2 regions of the Janthinobacterium sp. FW305-128 genome follow, and region 2 is predicted to be linked to the other one. Evidence: predicted binding sites of a transcription regulator. Region 2 holds the regulator's gene; the other holds the start of a gene.

Region 1 (14,346 bases), on a different contig from region 2:
CCAGGCCCGAATCGACCAGGCGCGTGATGCCCTGTCCCGGCGCCGCGCCGCGGCCCAGGAACTGATAATCATTGGCGCGGTGATTGATGCTGGCGCCCAGCTTCACGTCGAGACTGGCGCCATGGTCGAGCTTGCGCAGCCAGTGCAGGTCGCTGCGCACGGTGCTGCTGTCCTGGTTGAAATGGGCCTGGTTCTCCGGATAGGCGGTCGTGCCGCCCAGGTAAGCCGTTTCCTGCGCATGGCGGCGGCTGGCCAGGCGGCGCACGTTGACCAGGCTTTGCCAGGCCAGGCTGCCCTCCCCCGCCAGCGCCCATTGCACGCGGGGCGCCAGCTCGATGGCGTCGCTCGTCACGCGCTCGGTGAGCGGCACGTGGCGCACCACCGTGGGCGCGCCCGCTGCGTCGAATTCGCGGCTCCACTCGTCGAGCAGCGCTTCGCGTCCCGTATGGCTGAGCGTGCCGGCCAGCGCGTACGACCGGCGTCCATCCTTGTCCGACCACTGCACGGTGGCACTGCCGGCGGGCATGCCGTGGCTGGCGGACGCGCCCAGCTTGAACGTGCGTTCGCGCCGCCCGCCCGACTTTTTCAGCACGATGTTGATGGAACCGGCGATCGCCTGGGTGGAAAATTCCGCCGTGGCGGCGCGCATGATTTCCACGCGCTCGACCAGTTCCGGGTCCAGCGCGTCGAGCGAAAAGCCGGGCGCCACGGGCACGCCATCGAGCATGATCAAGGTATAGCCCTGGCCCAGGCCACGCATCTGGATTTGCCCGCCAGCGGCGCCCGCAGCCGCGCCGGATGGCCCGCCGATGGAAATGCCGGGCAGGCGCTTCAGGGCGTCGGACAGCACGCGGTCGCCCTGGCGTATCAATTCATCGTGGCCGACGACGATGGCGGCGACGGTGTCGTTGCGGCGCTGCTCCACTTTACCGGCATGGACCGTCACGGAAGGGAGAATGTCTTCGGCACGGACGTGCGCCGTCAACGGCAGCGCGAGGCTGCACAATACGATACTCAATCGCATGGAGAATCCTGAAAGGGTTGTGGTGGTGTCGGCTTGCGCGTTCCCGCGCTCACCCGACCAGCGGCCAGCTCACGCTAATGGCCGAACTGCTCCTTGCGCGTGCGCAGGGCGCGCGCGGTGGCGTTGGCATCGAGACCGGCCAGCCACTGTTGCGGGTCCTGCAAGCGCCCGTCGCGGATCACCTCGAAATGCAGATGCGGCCCCGTCGCCAGGCCGGTGGCGCCCACGGTGCCGATGGCCTGCCCCGCCGTGACGGCCATGCCGGTCGTGAGCGTGACCCGGTCGAGATGGGCATACAGCGACTCGACGCCGCCGCCATGGTCGATGCGCACGGCCTTGCCGAGGCGCGCATCTTCGCTGACGCTGGCGATGCCGTCGGCCGCCGCATGCACGGGCGTGCCGCGCCTGGCGCCCAGATCGATGCCGCGATGGCCCCGCGGCGTCAGCTGGCGCACCACGCCAAAGAAGCCGGTCACACGCATGATATCGAGGGGATTGCGCCAGAGCGCTGGCGCCGTCGCCGGCGCAGCGGGCATGGTTGCCGGTGCGGCTGCCACGGCCCACGCCAATGCCGGCTGCAGCGCCAGGCTGGCCGCGCCGATCACGCACAGCAGCAGCGCCGTCAGCACCCGCAGGGCCGCAGGTGGGCGTGTCTGCCCGTCACGCATGCGCAGCAGGCGCTCGGCCATGCTGCCGCCGCCGAAAGCCAGCCCCGGCAGCGGCTGCGCCTGCAATCCCAGCTGCCGGACCAGGGTTGCCGCATATTGCTGGCGCTGGCGCGCGGGGCGGCCGGCCAGAACCTGGCGGTCGCAACCGAGCTCTTGCGCCCAAGCCAGCTGGCCGGCCAGCCAGCGCGCGGCCGGATTGAACCACAGCAGCGCCTGCAGCAGATTGGCCAGCAGCAAGAGCACGGGGTCGCGCCGGCGGGCATGGGTCAGCTCATGGGCGATCACCAGTTGCCGCTGTTCCGGCGTAAATTGCGCCAGATGCGCCGGTAACAGCAAACGCGGCCGCCACACGCCCACCAGCATCGGCGAGATCGGCGCGTCCACTTCCAGCACGTCCATGCCATGCAGGCGGCGGCGCCGCGCCAGCTGCAGCAAGGCGCGCAACATGGCGTGGCCACGCTGCCAGCGCCAGGCTGCGCAAGCGACGCCCAACAGGTAGATCAGGCCCCAGGCGGACGGCACCAGGGCCAGCCAGGAAGCAGCGGATGGCAGCCCGGCAACCGGCGCAGCCACGGCCATCGGCGCGTCGGGCGCCGCGCTGGCCAGGAACACGGGCACGCTTAGCTCGGGCACCACGCTCAGCTGGCGCGTGTCGGGCAGCAGCGGCAGCACAAACACGGCGGCCAGCACCAGCTGAGCGCCCAGCCACACGCTGCGCTGCGCCGCCAGCGCGGGCCAGCGCCGTTGCGCCAGGCTCAGCAATGCCCACAACAGCGGGCCCGTCACGAGACAGACGGCGCTGGCCTGCAACAGCGTGAGAGAAAACAGCAGCATCGCTTATTCCTTTCCCTCGAGCGGCCAGTCCTGCAGCAGCTGCTCCAGCGCCGCCAGCTCCTGCTGGTCCACCAGTTTGCTGCCCGTAAACATACTAACCGGCAAGGGACTGTCGATTTCCATCACGCGCCGGCCAAAGTCGTGGGCAAACGCGGCCAGGGTGGCCACTTTGTCCACGTTCGCTTCATACACGAGCACGCCGTGCACGCTGCGCTGCAGCAGCATGCCCTTGTCCAGCATGCGCTCGAGCGTCTTGCGCGTGGACGAAAAAGACCAGCCCAGCTCTTCTTCCACGCGGGCATGCAATTCGCGCGCGGACAGCGGGTGGTCTTTCCACAAGGCTTTCAATAACGACAGTTCGGTGACGGAGGGCGTGCTCATGGTGCATCCTTTGAGTGACTATTGACACAATTATGCGACAACAGTCACACGCATGCAAGCGGTATTTGCGACAGCTGTCGCATGCACTGGTTGCCCGTGCTAAAACTCGTCCCACTCATCGTCCCCCGGACGCTGTTTGCCGGCTGGAACTTGCGGCGCATGGGGCGCTGCGGGCTTGACGCTCAGGCGGGCAGGCGCGCGCGCCGCCTTGAGCGGCACGGGACGGCGCACGGCGGGCCGGGGTGCCGGCGCCGCGATGGCGTCCACCTGCGCCGTCCTGAACACGCTCACCGCATCGGCCAGCCGCGCCGCCTGCTCCTGCATGGCTTCCGCAGCCGCGGCGGCCTCTTCCACCAATGAAGCGTTTTGCTGGGTCACATGGTCCATTTCGCTGATCGCCTGGTTGACTTGCTCGATACCGGCCCGCTGCTCATCGCTGGCAGACGAGATATGCCCGACGATGCTGCTGACCTTGTGCACGCTGTCGACGATCTCGTGCATGGTGTGGCCCGCCTCGTCGACCAGGCGCGCGCCGCTCTCCACCTGCGCCACCGAGTCGTTGATCAGGGCCTTGATTTCCTTCGCTGCGCCGGCTGATCTTTGGGCCAGGTTGCGCACTTCCGTGGCGACGACGGCAAAACCGCGCCCCTGCTCGCCCGCCCGGGCCGCCTCGACGGCCGCGTTCAGGGCCAGGATATTCGTCTGGAAGGCGATGCCGTCGATCACGGCGATGATGTCGACGATCTTGCGCGACGAGTCGTTGATCGAGCCCATGGTATCGACCACCTGCGCCACCACGCTGCCGCCCTTGCCCGCCACGGCGGAGGCCGATGCGGCCAGGCCGTTGGCTTCATGGGCATTCTGCGCGTTCTGCTGTACCGTGCTGGTCAGTTCTTCCATCGACGAGGCCGTCTCTTCCAGCGAACTGGCCTGCTGTTCCGTGCGCGCCGACAGGTCGAGATTACCCGAAGCGATCTGGCGCGAGGCCGTGGCGATGGCCTGCGTGCCGCCGCGCACCTCGGTGACGATGCGCAGCAGGCTGGCCGTCATCTCCTTCAATGCCTGCATCAGTTCACCCGTCTCGTCCTTCGAGCGCACTTCCACCTGTACCGTCAGATCGCCCTGCGCCACCTGCCTGGCCACGTCGATGGCTGAACGCAGCGGCCCGCTGATGTTGCGCGCCAGCCACCAGGCGATCAGGGCGGCCAGGATCAGCGCCGCCGCGCCGCCGCCCAGCAAGGTCCAGTGCGTGCGCGCCTGCAAGGCCGCCGCCGCTTCCGAACGCTGCGCCAGCAGCACCGTTTCCGCCTGGCTGATCTCGCCCAGCAATGCGCGCATGGCATCCATGCCCTGCTTGCCCCGGCCCTCCTTTTCCAGCGCCAGCACGGGCTCGATGGCCGCCGTGCCCTGCGCCACGGCGCGCCGCATGGCGATCACGGGTTCGAGCGCGCCGGCCAGCCAGGCTTGCTTGGCGGCATCGAGCTTCGCCAGGCGCTCCTGCTGGGCAGGATTGTCGCTGGTCAGGGCGCGCGCCTTGTCCAGGTGCGCGCCGAACGCAGCCTGCCCCGCCTTGTACGGTTCCAGCGAGGCCTCCGCACCCGTGATCACATAGCCGCGCTGCCCCGTTTCCATATTGATCAGGCTTTCCAGGATCGCGCTGTTTTCAGCGAGTACCTGGTAAGTGTGGGTATTGATGGCATTGGCGTCGGCCAGCCGCGAGACGTTCAATGTGGCGACGGTGACCAGGGCGGCCAGCAACAGGACAATGGTGGCAAAACCGCCGTACAGGCGGGTGGCGATGCGAAGATCGGCAATACGCATGATAGTCCTCCGGGAGTGAACACTCCGGCGCCACGGCGAGTCCCGCAGATGGAGTGCTACAGGCAATAATAATGAAAAACGGCATGCAAAGGCGCACCGTGGCCATGTATTTCTTTTACCTGTGGTATTGCATACTTTAAACAAACTCGGCGGTTTTTTGCCATGCTGTTATACTTCGCGTGTGCGGCACATATGACCAGTCCCCTTGCCGCTGTCTTTCGACCCCTAATCTGATTGCCTGCGACTGGCGCCCCACGATGGCGACAGGCCGATCTCACAATAAAGTTACCATGTCCTTTTCCTCCCTCGGATTGTCCGACGCTATCGTACGTGCCGTTACCGAACACGGCTACACCGTGCCGACCCCGATCCAGTCGCAGGCGATTCCCGCCGTGCTCGCTGGCGGCGACTTGCTGGCCGGTGCACAAACCGGTACCGGCAAGACGGCCGGCTTTACCCTGCCCGTGCTGCACCGCCTGTCGACCGACACGAATGGCGCTGCCATCACCAGCAACACCTCGACGCGTCCGATCCGCGCCCTGATCCTGGCACCGACGCGCGAACTCGCCGCGCAGGTCGAGGAAAGCGTGCGCGCCTACAGCAAGTACACCAAGCTGAACTCCACCGTGATCTTCGGCGGCGTCGGCATCAACCCGCAAATCAAGCAGCTCAAGCATGGCGTCGACATTCTCGTCGCCACGCCTGGCCGTTTGCTCGACCACATGGGTCAGGGCACCGTCGACCTGTCGAAAGTGGAAATCCTGATCCTGGACGAAGCCGACCGCATGCTCGACATGGGCTTCATCCGCGACATCAAGAAAGTGCTGGCCGTGCTGCCGCCGAAACGCCAGAACCTGCTGTTCTCGGCCACGTTCTCGGAAGAGATCAAGGCCCTGGCCGACGGCTTGCTGAACAAGCCGGCCATGATCGAAGTGGCGCGCCGCAATTCGACCGTGGAAGTGATCAAGCAAAAGATCCATCCCGTCGACCGCGACAAGAAGCACCCGATGCTGTCCTACCTGATCAAGTCGAACAACTGGACGCAAGTGCTGGTCTTTACGCGCACCAAGCATGGCGCGAATAAACTGGTCGAGCAGCTGGGCGCGGACGGCATCGGCGCCCTGGCCATCCACGGCAACAAGAGCCAGTCGGCGCGCACGCGCGCCCTGTCGGAATTTAAAGATGGCACCCTGCAAGTGCTGGTCGCCACCGACATCGCCGCGCGCGGTATCGATATCGACCAGTTGCCGCACGTCGTCAACTACGACTTGCCGAACATTCCGGAAGACTATGTGCACCGTATCGGCCGCACGGGCCGTGCCGGCGCCAAGGGCGAAGCCGTGTCGCTGGTCTGCGTGGACGAGCACGAAATGTTGAAAGACATCGAAAAGCTGATCAAGCAAACCCTGCCGCGCGAAGTCATCCCGGGCTTCGAGCCGGACCTGAACGCCCGCGCCCAGCCTGTGCAATTGCGCAGCGGCACCGGCGGCCACCGCAACAACAGCCGCGCGCCAGCCGGCGCCGTGGTGCGCGTGAAAACGGGCGGCAGCGGCGCCAAGCCACGCAGCGCCGGCCCATCGGGCGGCGGTGGCGGCGGCAACCGTTCGGGCAATGCGCCGCGTTCGGCCGCCAACCATCGCTCCGGCGGCCGCGGCCGCTAAAACGCGGCCTGAAAGCTATTGGGCGGGGCGCTATTGCGTTTGCGTTGCTCGCCGTACTCCAGTACGGCTGCGCTACTCGACGCAATATCACTCCCGCTCGCTACGCTTTCAGGCGGCGTTTGTCTTTGTTAAAAAGACGACAAAAACCGTTCCAGGACTCGCTTCTGGAACGGTTTTTTCATGCACGCCACTGATTGGCAATTTGGGCTAGGATAGTATCCATCTTCCTCACCTGCGTGCCGCCATGCCGAACTTCGCTGCCAACCTCAGCATGATGTTTACCGAACTGCCTTTCCTCGACCGCTTTGCCGCCGCCAGGGAAGCGGGCTTCGATGCCGTCGAGTTTCTGTTTCCCTATGCCGTCGAGGCGCGGCAGATCGCCATGCGGCTGGAACGCCACCATCTGCAGCTGGCCGTGTTCAACTTTCCGCCCGGCGACTGGGAGCACGGCGAACGGGGCATCGCCTGCGACCCGCGCCGGGGCGAGGAATTTCGCACGAATGTGCAGCTGGCGCTCAACTATGCGCTGGCGCTGGGGGCGAAACAGCTGCACTGCATGTCCGGCATCGTGCCGCCCGGCATGAGCCTGGAGCGTGCGCGGCAAAGCCTGATCGGCAACCTGCAATTTGCGGCCGACGCCTGCCGTCCGCACGGCATCAACGTGCTGATCGAGCCGATCAACCGCTTTGACATGCCCGGTTACTTTCTGAACCATAGTCAGCAGGCGGCCGACGTCATCGCCGACTGCCAGCGCAGCAATATCTTCCTGCAGTACGACATTTATCACATGCAGCGCATGGAGGGCGAGCTGAGCAACACTATCCGCGCCCTGCTGCCCCTGATCCGCCACATCCAGATCGCCGACACGCCGGGCCGCCACGAACCGGGCACGGGCGAGATCAATTACCGCCACCTGTTCAAGCTGCTCGACCAGGTCGGCTACGTGGGCTGGGTCGGCTGCGAATACCGTCCCGCCAGCGACACCGTGGCCGGACTGGGCTGGCGCGAACAATTGACGGGCACGACGGGCGCCTGATCGCAGCGCGCTTGCGCCCGCACAAGGCGGGCAGCGCAGGCCGGCACGACAATACCTTTCCATACAGTATTTCCTGTCGAGAGGTGACGTGTCCACCCTGCCCGCCCGCCATCGCCGCGCCTATTGCCTCAACCTGTACCTGAGCCTCTTCCTGGCCGTCGTGCTGTGCGGCTGCGCCAGTGCGCGCACCGACCTGGCGCAAGTGCGCGCCCTGGCCGCCGGCACCGATGCCTTGACGGCCTTCGGCGAACTGTCGCAGCGCCACGTGGACAGCTACCAGCGCGCCCGCCCCTATCTGTCGCCCGCCGAAGACGCGCGCGAGCGCCTGCTCGATGCGCAGCGCCGCGCCGCGCAAGCGGACGTCGCGCGCCTGGCGCAGGCCGTGCGCCTGTATCTGCAGGCGCTGGGCCGGCTGGCGAATGCCGATGCGTACGACGTGCAGCCGGAACTGGCCGGCGCCGGCGCCGCCATCCGCGCCTGGCCCGGCAGCGGCATCGACGACCGTCATGTCAGCGCCTACACCCTGTTGCTGCAGCAACTGTCGCGCCTGGGCGGCGCGGCCAGCCAGCAGGCGCACCTGGCGCAAGTGCTGCACGACGGCGACGCGCCGCTGCAAGCCCTGCTGGCCGCGCTCGACAGCTTGCTGGCGCTGTACGACAAAAGCGGCGACAACGAGCGCGACATGGTGCTCGGCTTGCTCGACGTGGAAATCGCGTTTGCTGACACGCCGCAGCAGCGCCTGCTGGCCGTGCTGGCGAAAACCATGCAGCAAAGCAAAACCGAAGAATACCGGCTGCTTGGCCTGCGCCACACGCTGGCGCGCCGGCAACTGGCGGCACTGGCGCGCGACCACGCACAGCTGGCCGCCGCCCTCACCACCACGGAGGCAAGATGGACGGATCGGTAGGCAGGAGCAGCGGCAGCGAACGCCGCGAAGCGGCTCTCAGCAGCGCCATGCGCGTCGAGCAACTGGCCGACAGCCTGTCGCAGGCGGCCGTCACCTTGCACGGCGCCGTCATGCGCGCCATCCGCAAGCGCGCCAGCCAGGGAGAAAACGGCATTAGCCACAGCCAGGCACAAGCCGTCTTCGCCCTGGAAGTAGCCTTGCGCCAGCAAGCCAACCAGCTGTATGCCGATGCTGCCGGCCATACGGTAATGGGCCTGGAAACGGCGCAGCGCCAGCTCAGCGGCCTGCTCGACACGGTGCGCCTGCGCATCGCCCGCAACGACGATGTGCGGCACTGGATCAGCCTGTCGACGAGTTTGTTACATCTGGGCAGTGCCGTCCTGGCCGGCAATCCCGAGCGCATCCTCAGCACCCTGGGCAAGGTGCGTGAGCGGCTGCAAGAGATGGCGCCGGACTGATTGAAATCGGCCGGCGAGCGCCTATACTGGGACGTCCCCGCCTGGCAATCGTGCCTGCGGGGCGATTGCCAGAGGAGACCAACATGCGTATCGAACCGTATTTGCAATTCAATGGAAACTGCGCGCAAGCGCTGGAATACTACCGGCAGCACCTGCATGGCACAGACCTGTGCCTGATGCCGTATCGCGGCACGCCGATGCAGGAGCAAGTCAAGGAAGACTGGTATGACAAGATCATGCACGGCTCCGTGCAGCTGGGTCCCACCATGCTGATGGGCTCGGACGGCGGCTGCGACGAGGGCGCCAAGGGCATGAGCGGCAGCTCGATCTGCCTGACCGTCGACACGCCGGAGGAGGCGGAACGGGCCTTCGCCGCGCTGGCGCGTGACGGCGCCATCCAGATGCCCATGGAAGAAACGTTTTGGGCCAAACGCTTCGGCATGCTGAAAGACCAGTTCGGCGTGGCCTGGATGGTAAACTGCCTGAAAGAGCCAGCATAGAACGGCCCGCGCCTGCCTGCGCCGCGTCAAACGCGGCGCGGGTAGTAGCGCAAGCAGAAGCGCCCATCCTGGACTACCATAGAGGAGAGACTCCTATCGGGGACAGCCATGAATGGATTGCCGCAAGACCAGCTACAGCGCCTGCAAGGCGTGCTGGAGCAACGCAAGCTGGCGTTGCTGGAACAGATAGAGAACGAAGCGGCCGAAGCGGACGCGCGCGCCTCGCTGCTCAATGAAATCGAAGCCTCGCCGGCCGACAACGCCAGCGTGCGCACCTTGAACGCCCTCGTCAGCGAAGCGGCCGAGCACAATCAGGCGCAACTGGCCATCATCAAGCACGCGCTGGCGAAGTTTGCCGACGGCAGCTACGGCCTGTGCGACAACTGCGGCGAAGCCATCGGCCTGTCGCGCCTGAACGCCCGCCCCGAAGCGCGCCTGTGCATCGATTGCCAGACCCGGCTGGAAAAGGCACGGCGCGCCATACCATGACCCTAGCTTAACGGCGGCACGACAACAAAGGGCAAGGCATCGCTGCCCTGCCCCCTGTTTTCCAGCGTAATTACCATGCTGCCTGCCGTCCTCCGCCAGCGTCTATGCGCCGGCTGGGTGGATGGGTCTCCTCTACTGCCATTGCCTCTATGCAAGCTGTACGCTTGCTTAACTCATGTGCTGTCCGCCATTGATGGCGATGTTTGCCCCCGTGACGAATGCCGCCTCGTCGGACGCCAGGTAAGCGACCAGGGCCGCCACCTCGTCCGGCTCGCCCAGGCGGCCCAGGGGGATTTGCGGCAGGATCTTCGTTTCCAGGATATCGGCCGGCACGGCCGTCACCATCTGCGTGCGCAGGTAGCCGGGCGACACGGTGTTGACGGTGATGCCGTGGCGCGCCACTTCCAGTGCCAGCGCCTTGCTGAAGCCATGCACACCGGCCTTGGCGGCCGCGTAGTTGCACTGGCCAAACGCGCCCTTCTGGCCATTGACGGACGAGATATTGATGATGCGTCCCCATTTCTTTTCCAGCATGGGTTCCAGCACCTGCTTGCTCATGTTGAACAGGCTGTCGAGATTGGTCCGCATCACCTCGGACCAGTGCGGCAACTCCATCTTGCGCATGCTCTGGTCGCGCGTGATGCCGGCGTTATTGACCAGCACATCGATGCGGCCGAACTGCGCCAGCACCTTGCCGACGGCTTCGCTGCAGGCAGCAAAGTCCGTCACGTCGAGGGCCAGCGGGTGAAAATAATACTGCTGCGCCTGCTGCTCGTCGAGCCAGCTTTCCACCCGCGTGTTGCCCGGCGTATGCGCCGCCACGACGGCAAAGCCCGCCGCATGCAGGCGCCGGCACAAGGCCGTGCCCAGGCCGCCCATGCCGCCCGTGACCAGCGCTACCTTTTGTTCCTTCATGACTGTCTCTCCCCGCTTGTTATGGTTGTTCTGCGTGGCATCAAGTGTAGGAGCAGTTTTTATTGCCAGCCTTGCGCCAGATCAAGTGCCCAGCCTGGATGCAGTCGTGCGCGGCCGGCGCCCCGGACTGTGCCAGAATGGCCGCTACTGCACAGCGAGAGGACAGGCCATGACGTACAAGACCGTATTGCTCCACATCGACGACAGCGCCGGGCGCGCCGCCCGCATCGAAGCGGCGGCCAGCATCGCCCAGGCGTGCGGCGGCCACCTGACGGGCGTGGCGCTGACGGGCGTGTCGCGCCTGCTGTACCAGCACCAGCCCGACCTCGATGCGGACCCGAACCTGAGCTTGCATCTGAATTTCCTGCGCGACCGCGCCACGCGCGCCCTCGACGGTTTCGAGCAACAGGTGCGCGCGGCAGGCGTCGCCTCGTTCGAACAGCGCGTCGTCGACGACGAAGCGGCGGGCGGCATCAGCCTGCTGGCCCGCTATGCGGACCTGGTCGTCATCAGCCAATACAATGCCAAGGATAAATCGCCGTCCGTGATGCGCGACTTTCCCGCCTATGTGCTGCTGCATTCGGGCCGGCCCGTGCTGATCGTGCCGTATGCGCCGCCGCTGCCCCTGCTGGCGCCGCCGGCAGCGGCGCGCAATGTGCTCATTTCCTGGAACGCCAGCAAGGAAGCGAGCCGCGCCGTGACCGCCGCCCTGCCCCTGCTGCAGCGGGCCGGGCAAGTCCACGTGGCCATCTTCGACGCCAAGGTGCATGCGGCCGAGCACGGCGAACAGCCGGGCGCGGAACTGGTGCACTACCTGGCGCGCCACGGCGTGGAAGCGCGGCTGCATTTGCTCGATGGGGGTGGCGTGCGGCGCGGCGATATCGGCGAGGCGCTGCTGTCGCAGGCCGCCGACCTGTCGGTCGACTTGCTGGTGATGGGAGCGTATGGCCATTCGCGCCTGCGCGAAACCATCCTGGGCGGCGTCACGCGCACGATTCTGCAGAGCATGACGATCCCCGTGCTGATGGCGCACTAGGCCTTTGCTAAAACGGTCGGGCTAGCCGCCCTGCCAGGGCTGGCTGCGGATCTTTGCCACCTGGCGCTGCGCCAGCCACTGCCACAGCTGCAGCGCGTCGTCCTGCGGCAGGGCCGACATGTGGCGCGGACTGGCCAGGGCGATTTCGCAATCGCGGTCCGACCATTCCTCGAAAGTGACTTCGCCTCCGCTAGCGACTTCGACCTGATACATCAAGCCATCGTCGTAGCCAAAGCGCAACAAGACGGCGGCCGGGCTGCCATCCGGCGTGACGGCGCCGCCGCGGTACACCTCGGCCAGCGCATCGGCCAGCTGTGCCGGTGAGGGCGCGCAGATGTCGCGCCCATCGGCCCGTGTCAGAATGAACCATGCCTGTGTCATGACGCGCCCTCCTATCCATACTCGTTAGCATGCGAGGCAAGTACTACGGGCAGTCACCTTGGTCCAGTGTCACTTCGGGCGCGCGGAAACTATCCCTGTCGGCATTGTTTACCAATAATTACTCATACTAACAAGGATCATACCTAAATTTCGTGCAGCGCGGAATTTATGCATATGGCACCACAAAGGCGCCGATTCACGCCACCAGCACGGGAATGCTGAGCGGATCGAAGTCATGCCAGTCGCCATTGGCGATCGTGCCTTCCGCTTCCTCGATATGCTCGGCGCCCAGCCGGTGCAGTGTCTCGAGCGCCCGTTCGCGCTCTTCGAGGCCGCCCAGCGCCACGGCGATCAGCATGCCCGGATGGCGGGGCTGGCGGTGGTTTTCGCCATGTTTCTCGGGCTCGCCCGCCTCCTTCATCTTGTTGAAACTGTAGAGTGAGCCCACATGGGCGCCCACCAGCGCGCCCACCACCGGCCCCAGCGGCCCCGTCGCCAGGGTGGTGGCCGCGCCGATGCCGGCACCGACGGCGGCACCGACGGCCACGCCCTCGACCACGCCTTCCGGCGTCTCCTTGGCGCCCGGCGAGACGTCGCGGTCGCCGCCGAGCGCATGCAAATCATGCTGGCCCGGCTGGTTGACAAAGAAGGCGCTGATGCGGCTGTCAGGAAAACCCGCCTGGTTCAGGGCGGCGCGCGCGGCGTCTATCTGCTCCTGCAACTGAAAATGACCTGCGATGATGCGTGACATGATACGGCCCTCCTGGTCGGCTGCGGGCGCCCCGTGCGCCACTCCGATAGCGTGCGCCGGACAACGCCAACAGACCGTTCGCTTGCGCACACAGCCCAGAAATCCTCAGGCCGGTGCCCCATATGGGCTGCGGATATCGGACAGGAATTGCTGTGCGCGCACATGTTGCGGCCGCGCAAAGAATTCGTCGGGCGTGGCCCGTTCCAGCACTTGCCCGTGGTCCATGAACCAGACGCGGTCCGCCACTTCGCGCGCGAAACCCATCTCGTGCGTCACGCACACCATCGTCATGCCGCCATGCGCCAGGTCGCGCATCACTTGCAGCACCTCGCCCACCATTTCCGGGTCCAGCGCGCTGGTCGGCTCGTCGAACAGCATCAGCGGCGGCTGCATGGCCAGCGCGCGGGCAATCGCCACCCGCTGCTGCTGCCCGCCCGACAAGGCCGCCGGCATGGCGCGCGCCTTGTGCGCCAGCCCCACCCGCTCCAGCAGGGCCAGCGCGCGCTCCTCGGCTTCGCGCCGGGTGAGGCCGCGCAAGCGCTGCGGCGCCAGCGCGCAATTGTCCAGCACGGATAAATGGGGAAACAGGTTGAATTGCTGGAACACAAAACCGATATGCGAGCGGAAGGCATTCACATCCAGCCCCGGCGCGTGGATATCCTGGCCCGCCACCGCGATGCGCCCTGAGGCGATCGGCTCCAGGCGGTTGATGGTGCGGATCAGGGTCGACTTGCCGGAGCCGGACGGCCCGCACACGACCAGCACCTCGCCCTTGGCCACGTGTTCATTGATCTCGCGCAAGGCGTGATAGTCGCCATAGTATTTGTTGACGTTGTCAAAGGTAATCATGCTGCCGCTTTCAGGAGACGCGCCTGGCGCCGCTCGAGCCAGAAGGCGGCGCGCGACAGGCTGAAACACAAGACAAAATACGTCATGCCCAGCAGGAAATACACTTGCACGGGCTTGGTCAGCACGAGGCCGTTCACTTGCGAAGCGATGAACGACACCTCGGCCAGGCCGATGATGTACCCGAGAGAGGTTTCCTTGATGGTCGAGACGAACTGGTTGACCAGCGAGGGCAGCATGTGGCGCAGCGCCTGCGGCAGCACCACCGAGCGCATGCTGTCCAGATAATTCAGGCCCAGCGAGCGGGCCGCCTCCACCTGCCCGCGCGGCACGGCTTGCACGCCGGCGCGCACAATTTCCGCCAGATAAATGCCGTCGAAGATGACGAGGGCGGCCAGCATGGTACCGAATTGCCCGCTTTCATGTCCCGTGATGCTGGGCAGGAAGAAATACGCCCAGAAAATCACCAGCAGCAAGGGGATGCCCCGCACCACGTGGATCAGCGCGGCGACGGGCCAGCGCAGCAGCCGCCAGGGACTCAGGCGCGCCAGGCCCAGCAGCAGGCCGAACGGCAGGCTCAGCAACAGCGCCAGGCTGGCCAGCACGACCGTCAGCGCCAGCCCGCCCAGCGGCCCCTC
Region 2 (14,346 bases):
ATCAACCTGATCTTTACGTGGCAGGGCGCCGTGATCGCTTCCACGGTGGTCGCCTTTCCCCTCGTCTTCAAGCCCGCGCGCGCCGCCTTCGAAGCGGTTGACGGGCAGCTCGAGCAGGCGGCCCGCGTGCTGGGCATTTCGGAGCTGGCGATTTTCTTCCGCGTCACCTTGCCGCTGGCCTGGCGCGGCATCCTGGCCGGCGTGCTGCTGGGCTTTGTGCGCGCGCTGGGCGAATTCGGCGCCACCCTGATGGTGGCCGGCAGCATTCCCGGCAAGACGCAGACTTTATCCGTCGCCGTGTATGAAGCCGTGCAGGCGGGCCAGGATGACGTGGCCAATACGCTGGTCGTGATTATCTCGCTAGTCTGCATCGTGGTGCTGCTGTCGGCTGGCCGCCTGGCGCCCGGGCGCGTCGCGCACAAATGAGGCCTATGATGACGTCCATGCAACTCGACCTTGACATTCGCGCTACCTTGCGCTCCGGCAAACGCCGTTTCGACCTGCACGTGCAATGCACCTCAGGCAGCCAGCGCATCGCCATGTATGGCCCGTCCGGCGCCGGCAAGAGCATGACCCTCAAAGCCATTGCCGGACTGTTTACACCGGACGCGGGCCATATCCGCCTGAACGGGCGTACCCTGTTCGATTCGGCCGCCGGCATCAACTTGCCGCCGCAGCAGCGCAATGTCGCCTACCTGTTCCAGGACTACGCGCTGTTCCCGCACCTGACGGTGCGCCAGAACGTGGGCTTCGGCCTGGCGCGCGGCTGGTTCAATCCGCGTGCGCGCGAAAAATTGCAGAGGGTCGAGCATTGGCTCGATGCATTCCACTTGCAGGAACTGGCGCACCAGTTTCCCGACGAGTTGTCCGGAGGCCAGCGCCAAAGGGTGGCGCTGGCGAGGGCGCTCGTGGCGGAACCGGCCGCGTTGCTGCTCGACGAGCCGTTCGCCGCCCTCGATCCGGCCCTGCGTGTCAAAATGCGCCTGGAACTGAGCCAGTGGCAGCAGCGCCTGGACGTGCCCATGATCCTGATCACCCATGATCCGGAAGATGCGCGCATCCTGGGCGAGCATGTGCTGTACTTGCGCGACGGACAGATCGATAACAGGGAAGAACACATGGCATTGGGTGAACGCATTGGATAAATCAGCGGCAGCGGAAATCGGCCTGCAAGGCTCGGTATGGATGACGGTGGGCGGCGAGCACCTGGGCGGCGCCGGCAGGGTGGAATTGCTGGGCGCCATCGCCGAGTGCGGCTCCATCACGCAGGCGGCCAAGCTGGTGAAGATGAGCTACAAGGCGGCCTGGGACGCGATCGACGCGATGAACAACCTGGCCGGCGAGCCGCTGGTCGAACGCCTGACGGGCGGCAAGGGCGGCGGCGGCACGCGGCTGACGCAACGGGGACGCCAGCTGGTCGACAATTTCCGCATCATCGAGCGCGAGCATGCGCGCTACCTGCGCCAGCTGGGCAGCCAGGCCGAAGGCATCGCCGACGATCTTTTACTCATACGGAGAATGGCCATGAAAACCACGGCACGCAACCAATTCCTGGGCAAGGTGGCCGAACTGAAACAGGGCGCCGTCAACGACGAAGTCACGCTGGAATTGCCCGGTGGCCAGCACATCGTGGCCATCGTCACGCAAGGCAGCAGCGCAAGTCTGGGCCTGGTGCCGGGCGCGGAAGCGTTTGCGCTGATCAAGGCATCGTCGATCATCCTCGTGGCCGACAGCGCAGGCGCGCGCTTTTCCGCACGCAACCAGCTGGCCGGGCAGGTGACGCGGGTGCAGACGGGCGCCGTCAACACGGAAGTGGTGCTGGACCTGCCGCGCGGCGGCACCATCGCCGCCATCATCACCAACCAGAGCAGCACCGAGCTGGGCATCGAGATCGGCAGCAAGGTGACGGCGATTTTCAAGGCGTCCAGCGTAATTCTGGGCGTGCCAGCGTAAATGGGGTAGGTCGGATTAGCGCGCAAGCGCGTAATCCGACAAGGTTCTGGGGTCTGACCCCAGTTTTACGTTGCAGGCTTAATCCTTCAGCCTGGACAACCAATCGGCCGCCGCCGCCAGCGCCTGCTCCAGTTCCTGCGCCGTCTGCGCCAGCAGCGCCGGCACCTCGTCGAGGCGGCCCGCATCGATGGCTTCCTCGGTGGCGAACGCGGTGCGGATCAGGCGTTTCGTGCCCAGGGTGCCGACGGAGCCGCGCACGCTGTGCAGGATGCGCGCCACGTCGCTGTGGCGGCCTGCCTGCAATGCTGTTTCGGCATCGCGCATGGGCGTCATGCCCTTGTTCAGCGCGTCTTCCACCATGCGCCGCAGCACGCCGCGCCCTTTCGCGTCGCGCCCCATCACGCGCATCAGCGGCGCCATGGAAAACACTTCCTCATCGGCGACGGGCGCCGGCCCCGCCGTCTGCACTGGCGGGCGCTTGGGCAGGTGGCGCAGGATCACTTCCATCATCTCTTCCACCACCACGGGCTTGGCGATGAAATCGCTGATGCCGGCCGTCATGCAGCGCTCGCGCTCGGACGCCAGCACGCCGGCCGTCATGGCGATCACGGGCAGGCTCAAGCGTAGTTCCGTGCGGATGATGTGGGTGGCGCTGAAGCCGTCCATGACGGGCATCTGCATGTCCATCAGCACGATGTCGTAGCGCAGCGCTTCCGTGCGCAGCCGTTCCACGGCCTGCAAGCCGTCGCCCACCACGTCGAGGGTGGCGCCCATGTGTTCGAGGATGCCGCGCGCCACGGCCTGGTTCAAATGGTTGTCTTCCACCAGCAGGAAATGCACGCCGGCCAGTTCCGTGCCCAGCGGCTGTTGCAGCATGCGCTGCTCGCCGCCGTCGTGCTTGGTAATCAGCGCCTGGTGCAGGGCGTCGAACAGGCTCGAGCCCGTGATCGGCTTCATCAGCACGACGTCGGCCTCGGCCGCGCTGGAGATTTCCTCCAGGTGGTTGCGGGCGAAGGCGTTGACCATCACCACGATGGGCTGGCGCTGGCCGCTGGCTGCCTGGCGGATGGCCTTGGCCGTGGCCAGGCCGTCCATCACGGGCATGTGCCAGTCGGCCAGCACCACGTCGTACGGCTGCTGCTGCGCCAGGCGCTCGCGGTACAGTTCGATAGCGGCAAAGCCGGAGTCCACTTCGTCGGCCAGCCAGCCCCACGCCTCGATCAGCTTGACGATCAGTTCGCGCGTGGTGCGGTTGTCGTCGGCCACCAGCAGGCGCAGCTGGCCCAGGGTCGGCGTGCGCCGCGTTTCGGCCGGCTGCGCCAGCATCTCGAACGGCACGCTGAACCAGAAGCGGCTGCCCTTGCCTTCGCTGCTGGCGACGGCGATGTCGCCGCCCATCATGTGGATCAGCTGTTTGCTGATGGCCAGGCCCAGGCCCGTGCCGCCGAAGCGCCGCGTGATGCTCTGGTCGCCCTGCGAAAACGCGGCAAACAGCTGCTGTTGCTGCAGTTCCGTCATGCCGATGCCCGTGTCGCGCACTTCGAAGCGCAGCCAGGCACGGCCGTTGTCCTTCTCGGCCAGGCTGACGGCCACCACCACTTCGCCGCTCTCGGTAAACTTGATGGCGTTGCCAGCCAGGTTGACGAGGATTTGCTGCAGGCGCTGGGCGTCGCCCATGAGGCGGCGCGGCACGTCGGGTTCGACGGCAATCGCCAGCTCCAGTTCCTTTTCGCCCGCATTCATCGTCATCGTCGTGGCCAGCGTGTTCATGACTTCGTCGAGGTCGAATTCGACGGGCGACAATTCCATGCGGCGTGCCTCGATCTTCGAATAATCGAGCACGTCGTTGAGGATGCCCAGCAGCGACTGGCCCGCCACGCGCACCATGGTCAGATACTTGCGCTGTTCCGTATCGAGCTTGGTATTGCCCAGCAAATACACCATGCCCAGCACGGCATTGAGGGGCGTGCGGATTTCATGGCTCATGTTCGCCACGAAATCGCTCTTCGCGCGGTTGGCCGCCTCGGCCCGGTCGCGCTCCTGTTCCAGCTCCGCCGCGCGCGATTCGAGCTCCTGCTGCAAGCGGTCGCGCTCGCTCATCAGGCCGTTGAACGCTTCCGTCAGCTCGCCGATCTCGTCGCGCTGCTGCACGGGCACGGGAGTGAAACGGCTGCCGCTGGTGCGCAGCGCCTGCAGGGTGTCGCGCAGGCGCACCAGCGGCGAGAGCAGGCGCACGGTGACCCAGCCCAGCACGGCTGCGGCCAGCAGCGAGGCGAGGATGCTCCACAGCACCAGCCGGTACAGCACGCCGTCGAACGGTTCGAAGGCGTCGTCGAGGGGCAGCGAGGCGGCCAGCAGCCAATTTACGGATTTCAGGCGCTTGAAGCTGTTGACGGCCGTGATGCCGCGGCTGTTGGTGCTGACCATGGTGCCTTCGCCATCGTCCTTCAGCAGCCGGGTGGTCGTCAGGTTGGCGTTCGGCAGGCGCGGCTGCAGCAAACGGCTGGTGTCGGGATGCAGCACATAGCGCGGCACGGCGCCGCGCGTGAGGACGAAGTAATAGCCGCTCTTGCCGATCTTTTCCGAGCGCAACCTCCCCAGCAGGTTATCCTTGTACAGGCGCAGCACGCCGATCACCACGCCGGCCACCTGGCCATCGGCGCCCAGCACGGGCGCGACCATCTGCACGATGGGCATGCCGCTCGATTTGCCCAGCATCGGCTCGGTGATCATGGGCTGGCGCGTGCGCAGCACGGTCTGGAAATACTCGCGCTCGGCGACGTTGATGCCGGCGCGCCCCGCCACTTCCGGCATGTCGGCCACGACGGCGCCGTGCGCGTCGAGCACCAGCACGTCGTCGAACAGCACCAGCATCGAGCGGCGCGAATAGTAGTCGCGCAGTTGGGCGGGCTGGGTGATCAGTTCCGGCGGCTGCTGCCGTGCCGTCAGGGTGACGATCTGCAGCAGCATGCCCAGCTTGTCGTCGAGCTCGGCGGCGGTGCGGCTGATCAGGGACGACTGCTGGCTCAACAGTACCTTGGTGAAATCGTCGCGCATGTGCTGCACCTGGATCATGGTGACCAGCGCGATCATGGCGATCGAGGTCAGGCTGGTGGCCAGCGCGACTTTTGCTTTGATGCCGAGAGGCTTCATGATTTCCTTTTCAGTACCGGGCGGCACAGGCGGCAGATAATGCTGTCAGGAATTTTCCTATCAATACCCCAGCTTGGCAAGCGCCGCCACGCAAATTGCCCTCTCCGCATGGGCTTTTGACGATGTTGCCATATAATTAAAGTCGGAACGTAGTTTATTCAGCGAAATTGCGGTGAAATTGGCACACGGCAACCCTGTATGCAGTAAACTTGTTGTTGCATTTTCTAAAAGGTACCGACATGACTGAAGCGCTACTCACTCCAACCTCGCCCACAGTGACCGTGGAAGCGTTGCGTGCGCGATGCTCGACCTGCAGCATGCATCAATTGTGTCTGCCGATGGGCCTCGACGTGGGCGACATGGACAGACTGGACCAGATCATTGGCCGCCGCCGCAAGATCGTGCGCGGCGCTTCGCTGTTCCGCATCGGCGACTCGTTCCAGAACCTGTATGCGATCCGTCTGGGCCACTTCAAGACCTACCAGATCAATCCGGGCGGCGAAGAGCAGGTGACGGGTTTCCAGATGGCGGGCGAACTGCTGGGCATGGACGCCATCAGCGCCGACCGCCACCACTGTAATGCGGTGGCGCTGGAAGACAGCGAAGTGTGTGAAATCCCGTTTTCCAGCCTGGAACAATTGCTGGGTAATATGCCGACCCTGCTGCGCCATTTCCACCGCATGATGAGCCAGGAAATCACGCGCGAGCAAAGTGTCATGCTGTTGCTGGGCAATATGCAGGCGACGCAGCGTTTTGCCGCCTTTATCGTCAACCTGGCGTCGCGCTATGAAGCGCGCGGCTATTCGGCCAGCAAATTTCAGTTGCGCATGTCGCGCGAGGAAATCGGCAACTACTTGGGCCTGACCATCGAAAGCGTCAGCCGTTTATTGTCGAAATTCAAGAAGGAAGGCTGGCTGCGCGTCTCCAACCGCGAGATCGAGATCTTGCAGCCGGCCAAGCTGAAAGCCATTACAGCCGGCACCGACGTCTGCAAGTAACAGCACCGTCAAAACCTACTGCGCGTCGTGCTTTGCGGCCTGCGATGCTCGCTGTGCTATAGCACAGCTGTGCTTCTCAGCCACAAATCACTGCCGCTCGCTACGGTTTTTTCCCGGCGCTGTACGTTATAACTCTTCATCCGCATGCAGCGCGATGCTGCGTTGCACGGGCCAGGTCCAGATGCCGGACAGGCGCCACTCGCGTTTGTCGTTTTCCACCAGCACTTGCCAGCGGCTGCGCTCGAGCATCGGCAGCGCCACGGAAAAATTGCCGGCCGCATCGGGCTGCACCAGCAGCTTGATATCCTTTTCCGGCAGGGTCGCATGCGCCAGGTGCAGCTGCAAAGGCCCCTGGTACGCCTTGCCGAAGCTGTGCACGGAGCCGCTCAGGCGCGCTGCAGCGACGTCATACGACAGGGTCGTGTCCATGGCCAGGTCGCTGGCGATCGTGTCGCGCTTCAAATCCTGGTTGATCGCCTTGCCCTGCTTGTAATAGTCGCCCACCACCAGCGCGTCGGGCTGCGTAAACGCGATATAGCCCATGAAGCTGCCGACGACCACGGACAGGCCGGGACCGATCATCAGCAGCCATGGCCAGCGATGCTTGTACCACGGGGCAACGGGAGGTTGCAGTTTCAGACTGTCGGACATTGTGTTCTCCTTGGGGGCGGACCCTTTGGGTCCGACTCCAGCTTTTGCTTCCGGGTTGAAAATCAAGTGACCCTAACGCATGATTGATGATACCCCTACGGCGAAATAACGGGGTCGGACCCGGAGGGGCCGACCCCAAATCAACATCACCGCGGCACGATGAACACCGCGCTTTCGCGCACATGCAGCGACGGGTCGTCCAGCGAGTGCAATTCGATCGCAATCTTGTTCGAGCCCTTCTCGCCGACGCCGTGCGGCACGCGCAGGCGGATCGGCCAGCCCAGCGTTTCCGTCGGCTGCAAGGTCACTTCGTCGCGCGTCAGCAAGGTCAGACCCGGCAAGCCGGAAGCGCTGATTTTGAAATGCTGGCTTTGCTCCGAGGTGTTCATGATCTGCAGACGATAGACGTTTTCGATCATGCCGTCTTCCACCTCGCGTCCCATCGAACCGCGGTCGCGGATCACGTCCATTTTCAGGGGCGTGCGCAGGGCCAGCGACGTACACACGGCGATGATGATCAGGGCCAGGATGGACGTGTAGATCAGCACGCGCGGGCGCATGGCGCGCTGGCGGATCTGCTTCGAATTGAAGTTGTTTTCCATCGCATGGTCGGTGCTGTAGCGTATCAGGCCACGCGGCCGCTCGACCTTGTCCATCACCGTATTGCAGGCATCGACGCAGGCGGCGCAGCCGATGCATTCATACTGCAGACCGTTGCGGATATCGATACCGGTCGGACACACCTGCACGCACAGGGTGCAATCGATGCAGTCGCCCAGCTTGTCGTTGTTGCCGGCCTTCTTGCTCATGGCGCCGCGTGGTTCGCCGCGCTTGGCATCGTAGGTGATGATCAGGGTGTCCTGGTCGAACATGGCGCTCTGGAAGCGCGCGTAGGGGCACATGTATTTGCACACCTGCTCGCGCAGCCAGCCCGCGTTGCCGTAGGTTGCCAGACTGTAGAACAAGACCCAGAACCATTCCCAGGGACCGAAATTGAGGGTGGTCACTTCGCGCGCCAGTTCCTTGATCGGCGTGAAGTAGCCGACAAAGGTAAAGCCCGTCCACAGGGCGATGGCGCCCCATACCAGGTGCTTGGCCGTCTTCTTGAACGCCTTGCGCACGGAGGGGCCCTGCTTGTCGAGGGCCATGCGCGCGCTGCGCGTGCCCTCGATGCGGCGTTCGACCCACAGGAAGATTTCCGTGTATACCGTTTGCGGGCAAGAAAACCCGCACCACACCCGCCCGGCAATGGCCGTGACGAGGAATAACAAATACGCACAGATGATCAGCAGGGCCGCCAGATAGATGAAATCCTGGGGCCACAGCACGACGCCGAAAATGTAGAACTTGCGCGTGGTCAAATCGAACAGCAGGGCTTGCCTGCCATTCCAGGTCAACCACGGCAAGCCGTAGAACGCGAGCTGGGTAAGCCATACGCATACCCATCGCCAGGTAGCGTAGCGTCCTTTGGCCTCGCGAGGGTAGATTTGCTCGCGGGCCGCATACATCTTGATGACTTGAGGTTCCATTACATCATTTCACGGGCGTCTGGGGATTCGACAGGCTCCAGACATACGCCGACAGCACGTGTACCTTGGATTCGCCGAGGAAGTCGCTGAAGGCCGGCATGGTGTTGTTGCGACCCTTGCGCACGGTTTCCATGATGGTATCGGCGCTGCCGCCGTACAGCCAGATCTTGTCCGTCAGGTTAGGCGCGCCGAGCATCTGGTTGCCCTTCGCATCGGCGCCGTGACAGGCCATGCAGGCGCCGAACTTGGCCTTGCCCAGCACGGACTTGACGGGGTCCGACGTGGAACCGGACAGACTCAGCACGTAATGGGCCACGTTCTCGACATCTTTTTCGGAACCGAGCGCGGCGCCCATCGGCGGCATCTGCCCATTGCGGCCGTGCATGATGGTGGTCTTGATGATGTCGGGATCACCGCCATACAGCCAGTCCTTGTCCGTCAGGTTGGGGAAGCCCTTGTTGCCGCGGGCATCCGAACCGTGGCATTGCGCGCAGTAGGTCAGGAACAGACGCTGGCCGATCGCTTGCGCCTGCGGATCGGCGGCCACCGTCTTCAAGTCCTGGCTCAGGTACTTGTTGAACAGGGGGCCGTAGTCGGCTTCCGCCTTCTTCAGCTCTTCCTCGTACTGGCCCGTCGATTTCCAGCCCAGGCTGCCGGCGTAGGTGCCCAGGCCCGGGTACAGGAACAGGTAGGCCAGCGCGAAGACGATGGTGATGTAGAACAGCCACATCCACCAGCGCGGCATCGGCGTATTGAGTTCCTTCAAGTCCTCGTCCCACACGTGGCCCGTGGTGCCGTCGGCGGGGGCGCCGGCGGCCACTTTCACTTTCGACTGCGAGTACAGCAGCACGCCGCAGCCGATGATGCCCAGCAGGGACAGCACGACGATGTAGATATTCCAGAAGCCATTGGTAAAGTCAGCCATGGTTGCGCTCCCCTTGTGCCGGCGCGGCATCGGCCGGATAGTCGAGCGCCTCGTCGGCGAACGGCAGGCGTGCCGCCGCGTCGAAGTCGCCATTGCTGCGGCTGAACGTCCACCACAGGATGCCCACGAATGTCATAAAGGAAACCACCGTCATGACGCTGCTGGCGCTGTCAAACAGGTTTTCGATTGCCATGCTAATTCCTTGTTTTGATTAATGTACCGAGGCCTTGCAGATAGGCGACCAGGGCGTCTTCTTCCGTCTTGTCCTGCAGCTGCGCGGGGCCGGCGGCGATCTCTTCGTCGCTGTACGGCTGGCCCAGGCGTTTCAGGGCGCGCATCTTCGGCATGATGTCGTCAGGCACCAGCTTGGTCTTCGCCAGCCATGGGTAGGCCGGCATGTTCGACTCGGGCACCACGTCGCGCGGGTTGTTCAAGTGCGTGCGGTGCCATTCGTCGCTGTAGCGGGCACCCACGCGGGCCAGGTCCGGCCCCGTGCGCTTGGAACCCCACTGGAACGGACGGTCGTAGACGAACTCGCCGGCGACCGAATAGTGGCCATAGCGTTCCGTTTCCGCGCGCAGCGGACGCACCATCTGCGAATGGCAGTTGTAGCAGCCTTCGCGCACGTAAATGTCGCGGCCCGCCAGGCGCAGCGGCGAATACGGCTTCAGTCCGGCGACGGGCTCCGTCGTGCTCTTCTGGAAGAACAGGGGGACGATCTCGACGGCGCCGCCGATGCTGATCACCACCGTGACCAGGGCGATCAGCAGCCAGGGGTTTTTCTCAATCCATGCATGTGAAAATTTCATTTGCTTTCGCTCCTATCAGGCGTGCGCCGCGTTCAGTTCCGGAATGCGGGCGACGGGGAGTTTGCTGCCGCGCAGAGTCATCCAGGTGTTGTAGCCCATGATGCACATACCCGACAGGTACAGCAGGCCGCCGGCCACGCGCACCACGTAGTACGGATACGTTGCTTTCACGCTCTCGACAAAGGTGTAGGTCAGGGTGCCGTCCGGATTGACCGCGCGCCACATCAGGCCCTGCATCACGCCGGCGATCCACATTGCGGCGATGTACAGCACGATGCCGATGGTGGCCACCCAGAAGTGCACGTCGACCAGGCGCGTGCTGTGCATCTGCGTGCGGCCCGCCAGGCGCGGCAGCAGGTAGTAGATCGAACCCATGGTGATGAAGCCCACCCAGCCCAGGGCGCCCGCATGCACGTGGGCAACGGTCCAGTCGGTGTAGTGCGACAGCGAGTTGATGGTCTTGATCGACATCATCGGACCTTCGAAGGTGGCGATGCCGTAGAACGACAGCGAGACGATCATGAATTTCAGGATCGGATCGGTGCGCAGCTTGTGCCAGGCGCCCGACAGGGTCATGATGCCGTTGATCATGCCGCCCCAGCTTGGTGCCAGCAGGACCAGCGAGAAGACCATGCCGATCGATTGCGTCCAGTCAGGCAATGCCGTGTAGTGCAGGTGATGCGGGCCCGCCCACATGTAGGTGAAGATCAGCGCCCAGAAGTGGACGATCGACAAACGGTACGAGTACACGGGGCGCTCGGCCTGTTTCGGGATGAAGTAGTAGACCATGCCCAGGTAGCCGGCGGTCAGGATGAAGCCCACCGCGTTATGGCCGTACCACCACTGGATCATGGCGTCCTGCACGCCCGCATACGCGGAATACGACTTGGTGAACGAGGCTGGCATGACGGCGCCATTGACCACGTGCAAAATCGTCACGGCCAGGATGTAGGCGCCGAAGAACCAGTTGGCCACGTAGATGTGCTTGACCTTGCGCTTGATCAGGGTGCCGAAGAAGACGATGGCGTAGGCGATCCAGACGACGGCGATGAGGATGGCGATAGGCCATTCCAGCTCGGCGTATTCCTTGCCGCGGGTCAGGCCCATGGGCAGGCTGACGACCGCGCACAGGATTACCGCTTGCCAACCCCAGAAGGTAAAGGCGGCCAGTTTGTCGGAAAACAGGCGCACCTGGCAGGTGCGTTGCACGACGTAGTACGAGGTGGCGAACAGGCCGCAGATGCCGAAGGCGAAAATCACCGCATTCGTGTGCAGCGGACGCAAGCGTCCGTATGTCAGCCATGGTATGTCGAGGTTCAGGGCAGGCCAGGCCAGCTGAGCGGCGATGATAACGCCAACCAGCATGCCGATGATGCCCCATACCACAGTAGCGACCGCGAATTGCTTCACGATCTTGTAGTTATAGTTCAGCGATTGATCCACAAAGACTCTCCCTGGAATTACTATTTATGATGGTGGCCAGAGAGTAAGTGTTTGACCGCGAAAAAACTTTGATGTGGATCAAAATTCCCCGGATGAAATAAGCGTAGCGAACTGGCATCGAAATAAAGTGATATTTCGATCAAAAAAGCCGTACAAGATCCCTGCAAAAAGGGCATGTGGAGCAGACGCGCCGGCCATGGCGTGCGGGACGCCGGCCGGGCGGTGAGGTCAGGGATGCGGTTCGCCGGGCGCCGGCTTGACCGTCGTATCGTCGTCCTGCAGCACGCGCAGGCCCGGTCCGACGAGGTCGTCGAACTGGCCGCTGTCCGAGGCCGTGAAATACACCCACAGGGCGATGAAGACGACCACGACGCTCAGGGGGATGAGGAGATACAGTGCTTCCATGTTCAGGCTTTCCGCAGGCGCAGGGCGTTGGCGATGACGACCGCCGAGCTGGCAGCCATGCCGACGCCGGACAGCCAGGGGTTTAAAAAGCCCAGCGCGGCGGCCGGGATGGCCGTCAGATTGTACAGCGTGGCCCAGCCCAGGTTCTCGCGGATGATGCGCATGCTGCGCGCGGCCGTCTTGGCCGTGTCGAGCACGGACACCAATTGGCTCGACAGCAGCACCGTGTCCGCATGCGCTTGCGCCAGCGCGGCGCCGGAGCCCATGGCGAAGGACACGTCGGCACCGCTCAGCACGGCGGCGTCGTTGATGCCGTCGCCCACCATCGCCACCACGGCGCCCGTCGCCTGCAATTGCTGCACGAAATCGAGCTTTTCATCGGGCAGGCATTCGCCGCAGGCCGTGGCGATGCCCAGCTCCGCCGCCACGCTTTGCGTCAGCGCTTCCTGGTCACCGCTCAGCAGCACGACTTGCTTGCCGTGCCGGTGGAAATACGCGACCACGTCGCGCGCTTCCGGGCGCAGCGCGTCGCTGAGCAGGAAACGCGTCAGCCAGCGCCCCTGCGTGCCCAGGTACAGCGGCGTCATGCCCTGCATGCCGACGGCCGTGTCACCCAGCGGCGGACCCGCGATGGCGGCGACAAAGGCCGCATTGCCCAGGCGGTAGCGCACGCCGTCGACGATGCCTTCGAGGCCCTGGCCCTGCACTTCCTGCAGGTTTTCCGCATGCGTGCGCGGTGTTTCTCCCGCTGCTGCCAGGATCGCCTGTGCCAGCGGATGGGCGCTGCCCGCCTCCAGCGCGGCGGCCACCTGCAGACAGTCGTCTTCCGTCATGCCGTCCAGGCCCTCGATCTGTTTCAGCACGGGCCGGCCCAGGGTCAATGTCCCCGTCTTGTCGAAGACGATGTGGGTGGCGCGGTGCAGGGTTTCCAGCACGTGCGGCTGGACGATCAGCACGCCGCGCCGCAGCAGGCTGTCGGTGGCGGCCGCCAGCGCCGTCGGCGTGGCGAGAGACAGCGCGCACGGGCACGACACGACCAGCACGGCGATGGCCACGGGCCACGCCTGCGACGGGTCGTGCCAGCTCCAGAAGGCGAACACGGCGACGGCAAACAGCAGCAGGCCCAGCACGAACCAGGCGGCGACCTTGTCGGCCCACTGCGCGATCTGCGGCTTGCCGCTGCCGGCCCGCTCGATCAGCTTCAACAGGTCGGACAAGGTGCTTTCGCGCGCCGGTTTCAGTACGCGCAAGATCAGTGCCGCGCTGGCGTTGATGGCCCCGCCCGGCACCCGCTCGCCCAGTTTGCGGCGCTGCGCCGCGCTCTCGCCCGTCAGCAGCGATAAATCGAGCGCGCTCGTGCCTTCGATGATGACGCTGTCGGCGGCGATCGCCTCGCCCGGCTTGACCAGGATGATGTCACCGACGGCCAGGCTGCCGGCCGGCACCAGGGTGGTGGCGCGGTTGTCGGGAAAGCCCGCCATCAGCGAGGCGGACGCGGGCAAGGCGTGCTGCAAGCGCTCGAGGGCCGAGGCGGCCTTGCGGCGCGCCTGCAGCTCGAAATAGCGGCTGCACAGCAGCAGGAAGATGAACATCGTGGCCGAGTCGTAATACACCTCGCCGCGGCCCGTAAACGTCGCCACCACGCTGCCGAAGAACGCTGCCAGGATGCCCAGCGCCACGGGCACGTCCATGCCCAGGGTGCGCGCGCGCAGGCTGGCCCAGGCGCCCTGGAAAAACGGCATGGCCGAATAGCAGATGGCGGGCAGGGTCAAGAGCAGGCTGGCCCAGCGCATCAGGCTGGCCATATTGTCGTCCAGCGTGCCGTCTTCGGCCGCCAGGTAGGCGGGTGCCACGTACATCATCACCTGCATCATCGACAGGCCGGCCACGAACAGCTGGCGGCCCAGCGTCTTGCTGGCTTTTTGCAGGCGTTCGCCATGGCGCACGGCGTCATACGGATAGGCCGTGTAACCGACTTGCCGCACGGCTTGCAGGATGTCGCCCGGCTCGCACTGCGCGCGGCTCCAGCGCACGTACAGGCGCTCCGTGGCGACGTTCAGGCTGGCCGCCTGCACGCCGGGCAGGCGCGTCAATTGACGTTCGATCAGCCAGACGCAGGCGGCGCAGCGGATGCCCTCGACGGACAGGGTCGCTTCGCAGCTGCTGGCGTCGCGCGCGAATTGCGCGTCGTCATTGCTGTACAAACGCAGTTCGGGCGGCACCATGGTGGCGTCAGCCGCGTTGACGGCGTATTCGTCGCGGTCGCGGTAGTAGGCGCTCTGGCCGATGTCGACGATGGTTTGCGCCACCGCTTCGCAGCCGGGGCAGCACATGGCGCGCGGCACGTCGTCGATGGTGACGAGCCAGTTGGAGCCGCTGGGCACGGGCAAGCCGCAATGGAAGCAGGCGGAGGGTTGTAAAACTGCATTCATAAGTTTGTTTTCATGCGTCTTTTCATGGATGGCCCGTGACGCACAGGG

The links. The regulator FNR, encoded in region 2, switches genes on or off when oxygen is low (the NO sensors DNR and NnrR bind a similar motif). The targets are predictions, from matches to a motif close to TTGATNNNNATCAA.
Region 1: the regulator FNR is predicted to act here: its motif matches at 10,766-10,779, upstream of IGS60_RS19735 (universal stress protein).

What each region holds. Positions count from the first base shown of each region.
Region 1 is NZ_JACYMK010000009.1:219,080-233,425, reverse strand. Features, by position in the region: gene IGS60_RS19790 (TonB-dependent siderophore receptor) at 1-1,024, opposite strand, end outside; gene IGS60_RS19785 (M23/M56 family metallopeptidase) at 1,099-2,526, opposite strand; gene IGS60_RS19780 (BlaI/MecI/CopY family transcriptional regulator) at 2,530-2,907, opposite strand; gene IGS60_RS19775 (methyl-accepting chemotaxis protein) at 3,007-4,728, opposite strand; gene IGS60_RS19770 (DEAD/DEAH box helicase) at 5,019-6,389, shown strand; gene otnI (2-oxo-tetronate isomerase) at 6,634-7,425, shown strand; gene IGS60_RS19760 (hypothetical protein) at 7,514-8,332, shown strand; gene IGS60_RS19755 (hypothetical protein) at 8,317-8,790, shown strand; gene IGS60_RS19750 (VOC family protein) at 8,874-9,290, shown strand; gene IGS60_RS19745 (TraR/DksA family transcriptional regulator) at 9,399-9,779, shown strand; gene phbB (acetoacetyl-CoA reductase) at 9,948-10,694, opposite strand; gene IGS60_RS19735 (universal stress protein) at 10,864-11,730, shown strand; gene IGS60_RS19730 (hypothetical protein) at 11,752-12,111, opposite strand; gene IGS60_RS19725 (glycine zipper domain-containing protein) at 12,308-12,862, opposite strand; gene IGS60_RS19720 (amino acid ABC transporter ATP-binding protein) at 12,968-13,711, opposite strand; gene IGS60_RS19715 (amino acid ABC transporter permease) at 13,708-14,346, opposite strand, start outside.
Region 2 is NZ_JACYMK010000004.1:365,627-379,972, forward strand. Features, by position in the region: gene modB (molybdate ABC transporter permease subunit) at 1-426, shown strand, start outside; gene IGS60_RS11555 (ABC transporter ATP-binding protein) at 444-1,145, shown strand; gene IGS60_RS11560 (TOBE domain-containing protein) at 1,186-1,953, shown strand; gene IGS60_RS11565 (response regulator) at 2,032-5,106, opposite strand; gene fnr (fumarate/nitrate reduction transcriptional regulator Fnr) at 5,346-6,104, shown strand; gene IGS60_RS11575 (FixH family protein) at 6,231-6,755, opposite strand; gene ccoG (cytochrome c oxidase accessory protein CcoG) at 6,902-8,284, opposite strand; gene ccoP (cytochrome-c oxidase, cbb3-type subunit III) at 8,289-9,209, opposite strand; gene IGS60_RS11590 (cbb3-type cytochrome c oxidase subunit 3) at 9,202-9,402, opposite strand; gene ccoO (cytochrome-c oxidase, cbb3-type subunit II) at 9,404-10,018, opposite strand; gene ccoN (cytochrome-c oxidase, cbb3-type subunit I) at 10,034-11,461, opposite strand; gene ccoS (cbb3-type cytochrome oxidase assembly protein CcoS) at 11,690-11,866, opposite strand; gene IGS60_RS11610 (heavy metal translocating P-type ATPase) at 11,869-14,298, opposite strand; gene IGS60_RS11615 (sulfite exporter TauE/SafE family protein) at 14,321-14,346, opposite strand, start outside.